Regions from separate parts of the Bacillus sp. EB V-12 genome, predicted to be linked through region 2. Evidence: riboswitches for the same ligand, from Rfam matches in the RefSeq annotation. Region 2 holds a riboswitch; the other holds the start of a gene.
The links. A riboswitch is a leader RNA that binds a small molecule or an ion and turns the genes downstream of it on or off. The one in region 2 is predicted to bind thiamine pyrophosphate.
Positions count from the first base shown of each region.

Region 1: another riboswitch for thiamine pyrophosphate. It lies ahead of tenA (thiaminase II); the one in region 2 lies ahead of ACZDYH_RS22335 (MTH1187 family thiamine-binding protein).

Region 1 covers NZ_JBUXJL010000009.1:104,843-113,879, reverse strand. Annotated here, with positions in the region: gene ACZDYH_RS23455 (ABC transporter permease) at 1-817, shown strand, start outside; gene ACZDYH_RS23450 (lipoprotein BA_5634 family protein) at 887-1,558, shown strand; gene ACZDYH_RS23445 (DUF3914 domain-containing protein) at 1,624-1,965, opposite strand; gene ACZDYH_RS23440 (esterase/lipase family protein) at 2,244-3,485, shown strand; gene ACZDYH_RS23435 (homoserine dehydrogenase) at 3,573-4,598, shown strand; gene pdxR (MocR-like pyridoxine biosynthesis transcription factor PdxR) at 4,688-6,136, shown strand; gene ACZDYH_RS23425 (D-alanine--D-alanine ligase) at 6,141-7,055, shown strand; TPP riboswitch at 7,129-7,234, shown strand; gene tenA (thiaminase II) at 7,362-8,051, shown strand; gene ACZDYH_RS23415 (DUF3937 family protein) at 8,450-8,713, shown strand.
Region 2 covers NZ_JBUXJL010000008.1:111,570-120,606, reverse strand. Annotated here, with positions in the region: gene ACZDYH_RS22360 (glycosyl hydrolase family 18 protein) at 1-1,187, shown strand, start outside; partial or broken gene ACZDYH_RS22355 (P-loop NTPase family protein) at 1,631-1,825, opposite strand; gene ACZDYH_RS22350 (ABC transporter ATP-binding protein) at 1,822-2,571, opposite strand; gene ACZDYH_RS22345 (ABC transporter substrate-binding protein) at 2,568-3,566, opposite strand; gene ACZDYH_RS22340 (ABC transporter permease) at 3,563-4,336, opposite strand; gene ACZDYH_RS22335 (MTH1187 family thiamine-binding protein) at 4,308-4,628, opposite strand; TPP riboswitch at 4,730-4,831, opposite strand; gene ACZDYH_RS22330 (non-ribosomal peptide synthetase family protein) at 4,884-8,465, opposite strand; gene ACZDYH_RS22325 (methyl-accepting chemotaxis protein) at 8,602-9,037, opposite strand, start outside.

The DNA of each region.
Region 1 (9,037 bases), on a different contig from region 2:
ATATAACGAACTTGCGAGAGCGCTAGGGTATCAACAAGAAACGATTGAAAAAGAAGATGAAATGTTATTAATTCCTGGAATGGTATCACAAAAACAAGAATTTAAAAATGGTGATTATAAGAAGAATATTGAAGTCATTCAAGGCGATTGGACAAAGACATTTCATGTGAAAAAAACTGTCGATAATTTAGTTTTGCCACATGATACGAAAGGGATATATATTGCTATTCAAGATCATGTATATGATGGAATTCCACTTAATAGTGGTCCAGATAATGAAGATATTATTCAATATCGTACTTACGGATTTGTTGTAGATGATTGGATAAAAACGAAAGAGGTTTCAAACCAATTAAATAATATATTTGATCAAGAACCTAGAGATATACATTTTGAATTTAGAGCACTAACAATAGAGTTGTTAAGTGCAAAACAAACGAATGGGTTATTACTTATGGCTAGTGTTTTAGTCGGAATCGTTTTCTTCACATTTGCTGCTAGTTTTATTTATTTCCGATTATATACTGATTTGAATCGTGATCAACAGCAGTATAAAATGATTTCGAAAATGGGGTTAAGTAAACGGGAGCTAAAGAAAGTTGTAACGAGACAGTTATTATTAATGTTTTTCTTACCAATTGTCGTTGCAGTAATACACACTGTAGTCGCTTATATGGCATTACAACAATTAGTCGATTTTTCTATTCTAAATAGCTCTATCGTCATTTTAATTTCATTTATATGTATACAAGTTTTATATTTCTTTATAACTCGTTGGCGTTATTTACAAAAGCTTCATAAGACAATGGAACAATAGAGAAAATCAGCAAGTAAGATTGCAGAAAAGCATGTAAAAAAACAATTTGAAGTTATGGAAGGAACTGTGATGAAAAAACAATTATCTATTTTCATATTAAGTATATTATTGTTATTAAGTGTAAGTGCATGCTCTAAAAACGAAAACAGATTTCCAGTTAACGGTGTGTTAATCATTGGAGATGAGAATCATACTGGAGCAATTATGAATCGTTATAAGGAAAACACGAAAGAACAGGAAGCTTTTGCAGTGAAAACAGGTAGATTTGACCAAAAAAGGGTTCTGATAATAAATGAATCTACTGCACAAGCGATGATGAATGCAAAGCTTTTTCGTAAACGTGATCAAGCATCCCTTTCTAAAACGTTAGATACGTTGCCGAACTTTCCAAAAGAAAGTTCCCTATTATTTATAAATGAAGAAGAAAAGAATATAAAAAGTATTGAAATAGAAGGAAACAAGATACCTGTTACATATGGTAGTGATGCTTGGCTTGGCAATAAACGTGACTATGGAGCACTATGGTATATCGTTGTGGCGAAAAATAGTGTGTATAAAGAAATAAAAGCAAATGAAACGAATATGCAACTTCTACACTTGAAAAAGTCATTAGGTGATGAAAACCCTAAAATATCGACAGATAATACGTTGATTAATGAAAAAGTAAAAGTAAGAAAGTTAATTGAAGGTTATAGAGATGAGGTATCAATTCAGTTTGTAACGATTGGAGAAAAATCTTAAAAAAGAGCTCGAGGTTGATGGATACTTTATCAACCTCGAGCTCTTTTTAATACCGTTTAAATAACTTACATTACTTCATTTAATCGAGTCTCACTCGTTTCTTCAATCGCATTTGAATTTTGAACTGAATTATTTTGTGCTTCTTTTTCTTTACGAGCCTTTTGTAGCATTTCAAGGATGATCCATAAGGGAACACCTTTATCCTTTAACATCTTCCATAAATCTAATTCATTAAATTTATGCTCAGGCTGTTTCATTTCTTTTTCAGATAAACGAATATCAAACTTGATAGGATCATTTATTTTCTTACTTTCAAGTTTAGTAGAAGAGATAGTATTATGCTCAAGAGTAGATGGAGTTATTTTAGTAGGTTGAGACAATGTATGAATATTTGATCCGATTTGCATGATTTTTCCTCCTTTTCAAGCAATGAGATTAGTTTTCTTATGGTTTTTAAATCTTTTTAACATGAGGAAACTATATCTAATTATAAATCTAAATAAATAGATTTACAAGTTATATTGTAAAAAGTAAATACTCACTTGAATTAATATTTATCAACATTTTTATATGTTTTCTATATATACAACGTATATAAAATACTTTACATTATGTTTAAGTTGTTAAATTATTCTGTTAATTTCTTAAAAAGAAAAATGTAAACGTTTTATTAGGGGGAGAAAGTATGGGGAAGTTATTTTTAAAAATATGTTTTTTTGCATTAGTGACCGTATGTTCATTCGCAGCGAAAATATCATACGCTGAAGAGAGGCAACAAAATAATTATCCTATCATATTGGTGAATGGATTTGCTGGATGGGGTAGAGAAGAAATGCTTGGCGTAAAATATTGGGGTGGTGTTCATGATATACAGGAAGATTTGAAACGAAATGGTTATACGGTACATACCGCAGCTGTTGGACCTGTTTCTAGTAACTGGGATCGTGCATGTGAATTGTATGCACAAATTAGCGGTGGGACAGTAGACTATGGTGCAGTCCATGCTGAGAAACATGGACATAATCGTTTTGGCAGAACTTATAGTGGTTTTGCGCCGAATTGGAGTGAAACAAATAAAGTTCATTTAGTTGGACATAGCATGGGTGGACAAACGATTAGAACATTAGTACAGCTATTAAAAGAAGGTAGTTTTGAAGAAAAGAATTATGTGAAAAATCACCCAGACACCAAAATATCACCACTATTTGAAGGCGGAAAATCATATGTTCATAGTGTTACAACATTAGCAACCCCTCACAACGGTACAACACTTGCGGATGGGAGTCTTCTACTGCCGTTCGTTAAAGATTTACTCATTACAGCTGCAAGCTTTGGAGGAAACAATAATTTATCATTATATGATTTTAAATTGGATCAATGGGGTATAAAGAAGAATGCTGGAGAGTCCTTTTTCCAATATAGTAATCGTATTCTAAATAGTTCACTTTGGAAAAATACAAAAGATATAAGTCAGTGGGATTTAAGTACAGATGGTGCAAAGGAGTTAAATAATTGGGTAAAGACGCAACCAGATGTGTATTATTTATCCTATAGTGGACATGCATCACAAGCAGCACCTATAACAGGTTTACATTTGCCTCATATAACGATGAATAAAGTGTTAATGGGAAATGCATTTTTCTTAGGTTCTTATGCGAGATATGAAGAAAACCGTCCGCTAGTTGATACTTCTTGGTGGCAAAATGATGGTGTAGTAAATACAAATTCCATGATTGCACCATCTTCTAATGTTGCTGTAAATAATAATGAGTCATTACAGGTTGGAAAATGGAATCATATCGAAACGAAAGCGAATTGGGACCATCTCGACATGGTAGGGTTAAGTGTTTCAGACTCGTTAGGTTTTTCTAGCATTCAAGAGTTTTATAGAACAATTGCTGAAAAGCTATCACGTTTACCGAAATAGGTAATAATAAAGCGCTCTCGATGGAATTCGAGAGCGCTTTATATTATATTGAAAGAGGGATTTGGTAGAAAAATATGGGGGGATATTATGAAAATTCAAGTTGTATTATCAGGATACGGAACAGTAGGCAGAGAGTTTATAAAATTATTAAATGAAAAATATTCATATATATATGAAACATATGGGATTCAATTAGTTGTAAGTGGCGTATTAGGGAGAAATATTGCAATACATAATGAAGAAGGCTTATCTCTTCATCATTTATTGATGTATGGTGGCGGTACCGCTGCAATTGAAAAATATTTAGAGTATCATCCGAAGGAACGTGCAACAACTAGCATAAGTGGTACTGTATTGGTAGAATCAACGGTTACAAATCTTAAAGATGGAAATCCAGGGAAACAATATATGAAACAAGCGATTGAGAAACAGATGGATATAGTAGCAATTTCTAAAGGTGCGCTCGTTACAAACTGGAGAGAAATAAATGAAGCAGCAAGAGGCGCAAATGTACGAATTCGATATAGCGGTGCAACAGCCGCTGCACTACCGACACTAGATATTGGACAATTTAGTTTAGCCGGTTGCAGTATTGATAAAATAGAAGGAATATTAAATGGAACAACTAATTATATTCTTACGAAAATGTATGAGGAAGATATGACATTTGAAGAAGCGCTGAAAGAAGCACAAAATAAAGGGATTGCTGAGACAAACCCTATATTAGATATAAGTGGTTCAGATAGTGCGTGTAAATTGTTACTTTTGACTAACAGCTTAATGGAAACAGAGAAAACACTTACTGATATACATATAAAAGGAATCGAGCACGTTACAAAACAGCAAATACAAAATGCTAAGAAACAACATAAAATTATTAAATTAATAGCATCAATATATAAGGATGAGGGTGGCAATGTGAATTTAAGTGTTGAACCGTGCGAAATAGAAAAAGATCATCCGTTAGCAAATGTAAATGGGACCGAAAAAGGAATTACATTCTTTACAGATACGATGGGACAAGTTACTACAATTGGTGGGGCTTCTAATCCACGAGGCGCTGCAGCTGCAGCTTTAAAAGATGTAATAAACTTATATCGAAAAGATTTGTAAGACCGTACCGCCCTTTATAAAAAATACATATGCCGTGGACCTTTTGAGAATGAAATAAATATGCAAAAATGATTGCAGGGGGTAAGAAATTGTTTAAGGATTTTAAAGTTGTTAAAGAACGTCCCGTTTATATTCAGTTGAAAGATTATTTGAAGAAGATGATTATGAAAGGGCATTTGCTCGGGGATCAAAAAATCCCATCAACAAGGGAACTAAGTGAATTATTAAGTGTGAGTAGAAACACTGTACTCGCTGCTTATGCAGATTTAGAGCAAGAAGGACTCATTTATGCAGTTAAAGGAAAAGGGAACTTTGTTGCGAAGGTGGATATATCTAACACTTCGTCTGTTGAAATAGATTGGAAAAAGAAACTTAATACAGTGACCGCATTAGCGGATGAATTAGATTTAATGAAACATGGTGTTCGTTGGGAAAAGGGAATGATTGTTTTTAATAGTATAGCCCCGGATGAGAAGCTATTTGATGTTGAAAATTTCAAAAGAGCTTTTCTTACTCGTATGTCCATTGAAGGAGACATCGTATTGAACTACGGATATGCAAAGGGATATAGACCGTTAATGAATTATTTACTTCATTACATGGAAATGAAAGGTGTAGACATTTCCAATAAAGATATTCTAATTACAAATGGATTTACAGAAGGATTGGATATTGTACTCTCTTCTTTATCAAAAAAATCCGGTCGTGTCATTTGTGAGAATCCAACTCACCACGCTGCACTTAAGCTTTTCCGTTTACATGGACTTGAAGTTCATGGGATTGATATGCATGAGGATGGTATTGATACGAATGAAGTTGAAAAAAGTTTGCGTGAAAAAGATTTTGATTTTGCTTATTTAATTCCTTCTTATCATAATCCAACCGGTATTGTTACGAGTTCAGAGAAAAGAACGGAATTGATGAGGTTATTCTCAAAATACAAGGTTCCTATTATAGAGGACGGATTTAATGAAGAATTACGTTATTCAGGTTCACATTTAGCTCCATTATTAACTTTTGCTGGAGCTGGCAATAATGTGATTTATATTAGTAGCTTTTCAAAGGTACTTTTCCCTGGTTTACGTGTAGGCTGGATTATTGCAGATAAAGAGCTGATTCATTATTTAGAAAGCGTAAAAAGAGCAAGAACGATCCACACATCTACGTTAGATCAAGCTGTTCTGTTTCAATATTTACATGAGGGATATTTTGAGAAATATTTAAAAAAGGCAAGATCTGTTTATAAGAAAAAATATGAGTTAGCTGTCGGGGCATGTAACCAGTACATTCCTTTTAAAAGAATGACTGGAGATGGTGGACTGCATTTATTTATAGAGCTAGAAGAGCATATGAATGCCCGCACACTTTTACAAAAGTGTTATGAGAAAGGCGTTACGTTTTCACCTGGAGATGTTTTTTACTCTGATGGAGAAGGAGCGAACACTTTCCGATTAGGGTTTTCGCGCTTGAAAGAAGAAGAAATAGTTCGGGGAATTAAAATAATTGGTGATACATTAAAAAATGAAATTTGGAGTTGAGAAAATGAAAATCGGTGTTATTATGGGCGGGGTATCGTCTGAAAAACAAGTTTCAATTATGACGGGGAATGAAATGATTGCTCATTTAGATAAAAATAAGTATGAAATAGTTCCAATTACATTAAATGAAAAAGTGGATTTAATTGAAAAAGCGAAAGACATTGACTTTGCGTTGCTCGCATTACACGGAAAATACGGAGAAGATGGGACAGTTCAAGGAACACTGGAGAGTTTAGGGATTCCTTATAGCGGAAGTAATATGTTATCTAGCAGTATATGTATGGATAAAAATATTTCGAAAAAGATTTTACGTTATGAAGGTGTAGAAACACCAGATTGGATTGAACTTACAAAAATGGAGGATCTAAATCTTGATGAGTTAGATAAGTTAGGATTTCCATTAGTAGTAAAACCAAACTCTGGCGGATCGAGTGTCGGAGTGAAAATCGTTTATAATAAAAATGAATTGATCTCAATGCTAGAAACTGTATTCGAATGGGATTCTGAAGTAGTAATTGAGAAGTATATAAAAGGTGATGAAATTACATGTTCAATTCTGAATGGAAAACAGTTACCTATAGTTTCAATTCGACATGCAGCCGAGTTCTTTGACTACAATGCAAAATATGATGATACTAGTACAGTTGAGGAAGTTATCGAACTTCCAGCAGAAATTAAGGAACGTGTAAATAAAGCGTCACTTGCTTGTTATAAAGCATTAAAATGTAGTGTTTATGCAAGAGTTGATATGATGGTGAAGGACGGAATTCCATATGTAATGGAAATTAATACATTACCAGGGATGACACAATCAAGTTTATTGCCAAAAAGTGCAGAAGCAGCGGGGATTAGTTATAGCAAACTATTAGATATGATTATTGAAACATCATTAAAAGTTAGAAAAGAAGAAGGGTTTTAAGGGAATTATATAACGAATTTTTTTGACAGTTTCACGAAGTATGCTATGATGAATACATTATAAAAACAAAATATTTATCCACTAGGGGGGCCTCTTATAGGCTGAGATCAAATGTGATTTTGAGACTCTTAGTACCTGATCTGGTTAATGCCAGCGTAGGGAAGTGGGAAAGACGTTGCTATTTAATGAGTAAATAAATACTGTCGATTTCACTTTCTTTACGCCTGTAAAGAAAGTTTTTTTATTTTACAGCTTTAATAATTGTGGATAAATACTTATATTTTATACATTATTGGAGGGATTTAAATGACTTTTTCACAATCATTACGTAAAGAAGTAGATTCAATTTGGGAAGCGAGTTTTAACCATCCTTTTGTAAAAAAACTTGGTGAAGGAACGTTAGATTTAGCTAGTTTTCGCTATTATGTGCTTCAAGATTCATATTATTTGAGTCATTTTGCTAGAGTACAAACATTAGGAGCTGCAAAAGCTCTTGAATTAGAAACGACAGCTCGTATGGCACACCATGCCCAAAATACATATGAGGCGGAATTATCATTACATGAGAATTTTGCGAAGAAATTAGGGATAACAAAAGAAGAAAAAGATAATTTTATCCCTGCTCCAACTGCATACGCATATACTTCACATATGTATCGTGCTGCGTACGAAGGACATTTAGGCGATATCATTGCAGCAATTTTACCTTGCTATTGGTTGTATTATGAAATTGGCGAACGCTTAAAAGAGTGCCAGCCGGAAGAGCAAATTTATGACGAATGGATTTTTGCTTATGGATCTGATTGGTTCCGTACGCTAGTTGAAGAGCAAATTACACGTTTAGATACTATCGCTGAAAAAGTAACAGAGGCAGACCGCAAACGTATGAAACAGCATTTTATTATTAGCAGTCAATATGAATATTCATTTTGGGAAATGGCTTATACATTAGAAAAGTGGCCAGTGGATACAGACGTAAAAGACGTAATTGGATAAAGAATAGAAGTAATGTTATAGATAGGTATGGATCATACCTATCTATATATTTTTTCTTGTCAAATTTGCGTAAAGTCATTAGTGCTACGGATATGGCGAAATAGAATATCGATAATTTAGCTCATTTACTTGTCTACGCATTAACTGGATAAACTTCTGTCACATTTATTTTACAATCAAAGAACGTAAATGTTGGTGGTATGAAGTTAAATAAGAAAAGAAACCCGAGCTGTTAGCTGTAACGGAGTTGTTTTTTCTTTGCAGGAATTTCTAAATTATCATGGAGTGTTGTTAATACGATATGCAAATATGCATATCGTATTTTTTTTGAGCTCTTTATGTGTTAAAATCAGATATAGAGATATGGAAATATAAAGAAGCAAAAGCAGGAATATCCAATGAATTTTGAGAGGTGTTATATGTTTACAAATAAGAAATTAATTCGATTTGGTTTATCGTTATTTGTATTTTTAGGGATAATTAATTTTACAATCAGCTATTTCCAAACATATCTTGAAACAGCAGCAGATATTAAATGGATAATTCCAGAAATTTGGAAAACCATTTTGCTAGATGTTCCTCAAGGGATACTTGTTCTTTTAGGCGCAATTGCTTTATATGATTTCACAAAAGAGGCATCACAAAAAGACGCATCAATCTAAGTGTGTCTTTTTTCTATTAGGAATTTCATAGAGAGTTTTACTGGAGAAATAGAATGAAAAGCCCTAATTAGGGCTTTTTTTGTTGGAATTTCTTATCCGTCATAGAAACCGGTCACTTGGAGGTGTTATAGCGAAAGCCATTTACAGTACAGAAAAATCTAAGCAGCAGACGGAAATATATAGGATATGGCATCATAATTATTGAGAAATTAATTGAACTTAGTAAGTATGAAGATATGACGCTAGAATTCATATTTTTTAATTTTTATTTATCCCGCTATTTGCCGGGCAGTAAGCCCCCCCCTCAAAATTCAGCGGAAGCAA
Region 2 (9,037 bases):
ATATTATGACATATGATTTCCACGGCGGATGGGAAGCTACTTCTAATCATAATGCAGCTCTATATAAGGATCCAAATGACCCAGCAGCAAATACGAATTTTTACGTAGATGGTGCTATAAATGTTTATACAAATGAAGGTGTTCCAGTCGATAAACTAGTATTAGGCGTACCCTTTTACGGACGTGGCTGGAAAAGTTGTGGCAAAGAAAATAACGGACAATATCAACCTTGCAAACCAGGTAGTGATGGGAAACTTGCTTCTAAAGGTACTTGGGATGATTATTCTACCGGTGACACAGGTGTGTATGATTACGGTGATTTAGCAGCCAATTACGTTAATAAAAATGGTTTTGTACGCTACTGGAATGACACAGCTAAAGTACCTTATTTATATAATGCAACTACAGGCACATTTATTAGCTACGATGACAATGAATCTATGAAATACAAAACAGACTATATAAAGACGAAAGGTTTAAGTGGAGCAATGTTTTGGGAACTAAGCGGAGATTGCCGTACAAGTCCAAAATATAGTTGCAGTGGTCCAAAATTACTTGATACGCTAGTAAAAGAATTACTTGGTGGACCTATTAGTCAAAAAGATACTGAGCCACCAACGAATGTTAAAAACGTTGTAGTTACGAATAAAAATTCAAACTCAGTTCAATTAAACTGGACTGCATCTACTGATAACGTAGGAGTTATGGCATATGAAATTACTGCTGGAGAAGAGAAATGGAGTACAACAACAAATAGCATTACAATTAAAAACTTAAAACCTAATACGGAATACACATTTTCAATAATTGCCAAAGATGCTGCTGGAAATAAATCACAACCTACCGCTCTTACTGTCAAAACGGATGAAGCTAATACGACACCTCCTGATGGAAATGGTACTGCTACATTTTCAGTCACTTCGAATTGGGGCAGCGGTTATAACTTCTCGATTATAATCAAAAATAATGGAACGACTCCTATTAAAAATTGGAAATTAGAATTTGATTATAGCGGTAATTTAACACAAGTTTGGGATTCTAAAATTAGTAGTAAAACAAATAATCATTATGTAATTACGAACGCAGGATGGAATGGTGAAATTCCTCCTGGTGGATTTATTACAATTGGCGGTGCAGGAACAGGTAATCCTGCCGAACTTTTAAATACCGTCATTAGCGAAAACTAGACGTAATATCCATTAATTAATTCACTAAAGTTTGAATTTAGGTTTGAGCAATACCTCCTAAATTCAAACTTTTAATTTTACGAAAAATCAAAAATATCATAATAACCTATTATAATTATATTTAATTTCTAATATGAAGTTTATATGAAGTTCATTTGAATTTTACATGAATTTCCTTTAATTTCTATTGTCTTCCTATAATATCCATATTATCCTTTACATAAAGGAATTATTTTCATTCCATTTTGAACTATCTATATATATAAAGAAAGATAGTCACCTGTTAGGGAAAGGCTTTCGTATTATAAATATAACAAAAGAAAAAGCACGCTTATAAGCGCACCATAAGAGTGCTTCTTCATACAATTCTCATGTAAGAGTTCTCGAAAATCATGTTAATCACAAAGAAAAGGCATTAGCTCCTAAAAGCTAATGCCTTTTCTTTATTCATATTGTTCAGTATTCCAATCTTCTATATTCCATACTTTTGTTATCCACGATTCATAGAAAGAAGGTCCATGTGAGACAATTAAAACCGTTCCTTTGTATTGTTGTAACGCTTCCTGTAAAGCCATCTTAGTTTCTACATCCAAATGATTAGTCGGTTCGTCTAAAATTAAAACATCAGCTTTTTCTATTTTTTCATATAAGGAGCTAACACACTTAAAATCTCTTCTTTATCCTTTTTTAATTCGAGTGATGTTAACATATCCATCGTTCTCGGCCTAGGTAATTTCACTTGTACCTCGCCAACTATTGACGCTGGTCTTTGAGATAAAATAAATACGCGATCTGAAAGCAAGATTGCCTCATCTAAGTCATGTGTCACCATAACGATTGTTTGCTTTTCTTGATGCCAAGAGTTTAAAAGCCAGCTATGTACTTCCATTTTTGTAAATGCATCTAATTTACCAAAAGGCTCATCAAGCAGCATAATTGGCTTTTCACATAAATATGTGCGCAGAAAACTAATTCTTTGACGCATACCACCAGATAATTCATCTGGATAATGGTCTGCATATTCATCTAGTTCGAACTGCTTTAATGCTTCCATTCCTTCTGTCAGCCTTTGTTTTTTCGGCTTTCCTTCAATTTCTAACGGAAGAACGATATTTTGCAAAGCTGATCGCCACGGTAGTAATAAATCTTGTTGTGGCATATAACTAACAACATCTTGCTCTTGTACTTGCTTATCGTTATACGTTACGTTCCCGCTTGTTGGTTTTTCAACATTTGCAATCATGTTTAATAATGTGCTTTTCCCGCAACCACTCGGTCCTACAAAGGAAACAAACTCTCCCTCTTGTATAGAGGCACTAATATTCTCTAATACATTCTTTCCGTCGAAAGATTTCACTATATTTTTTATTTGTAATCCGCTCATTTTTCACTTGGAAGGAATTCATTTGTAAAAGCATCTTTTACATCGATTTTCTTTTTAATAACTTTGTTGTCATATAAGAAATTCATGTAATTCGTCCAAATTTCTTCCTTCTGTACTCCCCATGCTTTAGCATCATCTTGATACTTCGTACTTAACCATTTTTGGCTTTCTTGAACTAAATCTTTATTTACATCTGGAACAGCTTTAATTAAAATATCAGCAGCCTCTTTCGGTTCCTTAATTGCAAAATTATAACCTTCTGTCGTTGCACTCATAAACTTTTTCACAAAGTCTTTATCTTGCTTCGTATGTTTTTCACTCGTAATAATAACAGGACTATAGAAATCAAGCGCTGGATCTAAGTCCTTCACCATAATCGTATTTAACTCTTTTCCTTGGCGCTTCGCTTCAATACCATCCCAACCGTAATAAATCCATTCGAAATCTGCATCACGACCGATTGATTTAAAGAAATCTGTTTGTCCTAAGATGATTTTTTCAACTTTATTAAAATCAGCTTGATGTTTATCCATAATCGTCTTTAATGTCGCTTCTTCCGCTGGTCCTCCCCAGCCGCCGTAACGTTTACCTTCAAAATCTTTCGGTGACGTCATATTATCTTTCTTAAGCGATGCAAACGCTGAAGTGTTATGCTGAATAATCGCTCCTACAGATACAACAGGAATTCCTTCCACACGAGCTAACGTTACATTTTCTTGTGCGCTTATTGCGAAGTCTGCTTTTCCTGATGCTATCATTTGCTCTGCTGTTACATTGTCACCTGGTTGAATAATTTCTACATCTAATCCTTGCTTTTTGTAATAATCTTTCGTTTGCGCTACATACAAGCCAGTATGATTCGTATTTGGAAACCAATCTAATACTACTTTTACTTTTTGATCTTTACTTGCACTTTCTTCTTTCTTCGCCGGATTACATCCAGCCACACCTACCGCTACTAAGGCAGCTAACATAACTTTCAAACCTTTTTTCATTTTCTGCCGTCCTTTCTATATATCCATGGTGCTGTTATTCTTGCCATAAACTCTACGATAAAATACAGGCATAATGTCACCATAACGATGATTGCTGCAACACCAAATACTCGGGCAGTCAAAAAGGATTTTGTAGCCCTCGTAAGCATAACGCCTAATCCTTCACTTGCACCGAGCCATTCTCCGATAATTGCCCCCATTACGCTATATGTAACTGCAATTTTTAAACCTGAGAAAAAGTATGGAAGCACTGCTGGAAATTTTACTTTCTGGTAAACTTGCCATTTTGTCGCCTTCATTGTTTGTAACAGTTTCAACATGTTTTTATCTACTGTTTGAAAACCTTCTAAAATACTAAGCGCAATTGGGAAGAAACAAACGAGTATTACGACCATTACTTTCGGCAACATCCCATATCCAAACCAAATAATAAATAGCGGTGCAAGTACAACAATTGGAATTGTTTGCGAAATAACGAGCAATGGATTTATTAAAATACGAAATAACGGTATAACGTCCATAATAATTGCGATGCTCGTCCCCAATAAAATTGCAAAGAATAGTCCAATTATAACTTCCTGCAGTGTTTGCATCGTATTTGGTAATAGTAAATCTTTCATCCCAATTAATTCTTGAACAATGGCAGAAGGCTTTGGTAAAATCCACGGTTCGATTTTAAATAATGAAACAGATCCTTCCCATATCGCAATGAGAAGGATAAGCCAAATAGTTGTAATAAGTTTAGATTGCTTCTGGTTTTGCATATTCATCACGGTACTTCCAAACCTTTTCATCTATCGTTACACCAGTGCTTGGACGATAATGGATTTTAATAGAAGTAATCACTTCTTCTGCTCCAGCATCGACGCAAGCTTGTTGCGCACGTTTAACGACATCAAGAAGTACATCTAATTCTCCTTCCAAAGTTGTTTCCATTGCTCCTACTTCATAACGAACTCCCGATTGTTGCACAACTTCAATTGCTTTATCGACAACAGAATATACATCTTTCGTTTTTGCTTGTGGTACTACTGAAAATGACATTGTAACTTGTTGTGACATAATAAAATCCCCCTTATAAAAATAAATTTCAAAAATAAGAAAAGGCTTTCCTACTGCGTAGGAAAGCCTTGTATGCAAGTTATTACAGAATAACATATGCTACATCACTTTAAGTAACTCCCTACGCTGGCATTATCCAGATCAGGTTGAGGGTCGATGTTTACTTACATCCTCTCAGCCAATTGGCTCCCCGGTCCTTAATTCGTTTTCATTGTAGCATGATTTATTTTATTGAACAAACAAAAGCATGCATAATCATTTCATTATTTTTGGAAAATAACCAACTTTTTCACCATGAGCTAATAACTGCTGAATAAATTCTTTATTAATTGCTGGTACTATCAATTCTTTTTTCTTAATCCATTTATTCGTTCTACGCGTACCCATTACAATTTCAGATTGCTGCGCTCCATCTCCTGCAACTTGAGAAGCAATTAACTCTGCTATTACTTCATTTCCCTTCGCTAATGCAAGTCCGGTATTTACATATTCTGAAAGTGGAACCATTTCAAGATTGTATCCACACTCTCCAATTAGCTGTATAAATTGTTCAAACTCAATTTGATGTGGATGACAAATATGTAACGTCTCTCCTATAATTTGCGCATCTTGCAAATACGATACAATTGATTTACTAGCAAAATCAATTGGTGTGAAATCAACTTTCCACTTCACATTTGGTGCTTTCCCAATTAATAGCATTGTTTTAATAAGACGATAAAATGCGTTTCCTTCAATATTTTGTTGGAACGAACCTGTTTCTGAATGACATGCTAAATTACCTGCACGATAAATATTTCCGCGCAAACCATTTTTCATTGCTTCACGAACAATGTTTTCCGCTTGTAGTTTACTATTTGAATATACATTCTCTAAGTCTACACTGTAATTAAAATCACCAGTTTTCATGTATGTATCCCATTGATCTACCGCTAATTCTAACGGGATACCAATTGTAGAAATAAAATGGAATGTAGCACCTTTCTCCGCTAATGCTAGCATACGGCTAGTTCCTTGGACATTTATATTTTCAAATTGTTTTACATCCCCAAAATGTCTTACATCTGCACCGCAATGAATTATCGTATCCATCTTAGAACTGATGAACATAAATTCTTCTTCGCTCATCCCAAGATACTCTTCTCCCAGATCACCAGCTACGGCCTGTATACGCTGTAACCATTCTTCACATACATCATTAAAGTAGCCTGTTAATGTATCTATAATTCTTTGCTGCACATCTTTAGTTGGTCTTACTAAACAATAAATAGTAGCAGCTGTATCTCTCAACAATTCATATAATATGTGTGATCCTAAATAACCAGTAGCTCCTGTTAAAAAGACATTTGAAATCTGGTTTTCTTCCAAAACGTTTGCATACGTGATAGTATCTGGTTCGTGAATCACTTTATATTCACGAAATACTTCTTCTTTCTCTACTTTTACTTCTCGCTCAATTCGAGCTAATCCATATATCGTTCTTTCTTTAAAGAAATCTTGAATTGTTAAATGTGAGAAATCTTCTTTTAACAATGTTAAGACTCGTAATACTTTTAATGAATGTCCACCAATTGTAAAGAAATCATCATGCACTCCAACTTTTGAAATTCCTAATACTTCCGCCCAGGCGTTCGCTATTTGTTTTTCTGCTTTATTAGAAGGTGCAACATATTCTTGTAGACGAACCGGTTCATACTTTTCTTCTAACTGAGCTAACTTCTTAACATCAATCTTTTTATTAGGTGTAAGTGGTAATTCATTAATATAAATTAGTTTAGATGGCACCATATAATCTGGTAATTGCTCTTGTAACTGATAAACTAATTCTGGTATTTCTTTTTTATTTAAAGTTGTATAGAACGCGATTAAATATTGGCTACCTTCCTTACTCTTCTTAGCAAAAACAGCATTTTCTTTTATATTATGATTTTGAGAAATTTTACTTTGGATTTCGCCTAGTTCAATACGATGTCCTCTAATTTTTACTTGATCATCTTTCCGATGTAAAAACTCTATATTTCCATCCTCTAGCAACTTAACGATATCACCTGTTTTATATATATTAACTATAGGATTAAAGGGGTTCGGAATAAAAGCTTCAATTGTTTTATTAGGCTTATTAAAATACCCTTTTGCTAATCCCACTGAATCTATATATAATTCACCAGGTACACCAATTGGACAAAGATTCATATTCTCATCCAAAATCATAACTTGATAATTAGCACATGGTTTACCAATGGGAATACTCGCAACATCCTCATTTAACCGACTAGGTATTTTATAGGTTGTCGTCACTACAGTACATTCTGTCGGTCCGTATACATTATGAATTTCAACATTTGTACCTATTCTTTCTCTCCACAATTTAATAACCTCTACAGGCAACATTTCACCGCCAATCGCAATTCTTTTTAGGGAAGCTAGCTTATATATATCTTCTTCTGCCAAATAAGTTGCTACTTGTCGAACAAAAATTGTTGCTAATGCCAAGATTGAAGTTGCTTTCACTTTATAGATTGCATTTGCAAATGCTTCTACAGACAATCGCTCTTCCTCTAATAGTACATATAAGTTTCCTCCACAGAATAAAGAAGCAAATGACTCCCATACAGAAGCATCGAAACTAAAGGAAGGAAATTGGGCAAATACATCCTCTTCTGTCAATTCATATTGCTTTTTCATCCAAGTATACAGATTAACAACGCCTCTATGTGCTAACATTGTTCCCTTTGGATTCCCTGTTGAACCAGATGTATAAATCATATAAGCTACATCATCACAATGAATAGACAACTTTACATCTGTATCTTCATAAGTTTCACTATCATACATTGAAACTGTTTGAACCCCATCACATGTTATAGGCGTCTCTTTCATCAATATAACTTTCGCTTGGCTATCTTGAATAATGTACTGTATTCTACTTTCCGGATAATCTGGATCAATCGGAACATACGCTGCACCAGCTTTTAATATAGCTACCATACTTACTACTGTGTCTATGCTACGTTTCATAAATATTCCAACATAGTCTCCTAACTGGACGCCGTTTTTAATTAACATACGAGCTATTTGATTACTTTTTTTATTTAGCTCCTCATAAGTTAAAGTACCTTCCCTTGAAGATAAAGCTATACGATTTGGAAATTGAGTAACAGTATTATAGAACATATCGACGATACTTTTCTCAGGATATACTGCTGTCGTATCATTCACTTGACTATAAAGTGCCATCTCGGCCTCTGTAATAATATTAAAATCATTTATATGATTATTCTTATTTTGTGATTTATTAATTAAAACACCTTGTATTTGTTGTGCATAACGAGTAATCGTTGTCTCTTTCCAATTAACACTATTAAATATTATTTCTACACTTTGCATATTTTTACTAAATACAAATTGTAATGTATTCGTGTCTTGTAGCTCATAATATGTTTCACCAATAATAATAGGTGACATTTCATATAACGTATTACCGTTTTGAAACTCTTCTATTTCTTCCTCATTCATTTCTTTAATTTGCTCCAGTTGCTCTTCAATTTGTAAATTTAAACTTTCATAGGAGAGAAAATTAGAAACTTCAATAGTAATCGGAAATAAACTTCCTCTTACATGATAAAGCACGACAATATGTTTTTCTTTAGAAATATGATATAACCACGTTGCAGTCGCTCCTATTAAATCTACAATGTGAGTCAAATTTGAAAACAGTTCCGTTTTCCTTTTTATCCTAAGTTCTGTTCCTTGCACATCTTTAGGTATTTTAATACTTCCTTCTACTTTTCCTAAAAATTCTTTTACCATCTCATTATAAGAAATTGCTAATTTCATATTTATGTAAATTCCTCTCTTAAATATAATAAAGGTGTGAAAATTCACACCTTTTTCATCCCTTATTAAAGAGCAGATTCGTTCAATTCATAATCAGTAGCGGAGATACCCCCTTGATTAGAATTGAACTTTCTCCTTATTCGCTTTTAAACTCACCAATAAGCTCTTGTAATTCCTGAGAAAGCCAACTTAAAGAAGTCGCTAATTCTGCAATATCTTGTACTGATATTTCTTGCTCTTTCATGCTTTCTTCAACATTACTACTGCTGTTGGCATAAGTATTTGCAATATGTGATAATTCATTTACGACTTGAACGATATTCTGGCTATTTTGTAAAATATCACTCGAATTACCAGAAACAGCTTTTACTTGATCTGTAACAGATTGCGCTGATTTTGAGATTTTTTCAAAGAAATCACCGCTACTTTGAACAAGCGAAATTCCAGTTTCTACTTCTCTTGAACCTTTTTGCATGGAAACTACAGCATCTTCTGTCTCAGCTTGTGTTTCACCAATTAATTTCGCTATATCTTTAGCAGACGCTTCTGTTTGTTCTGCTAATTTTCGTACT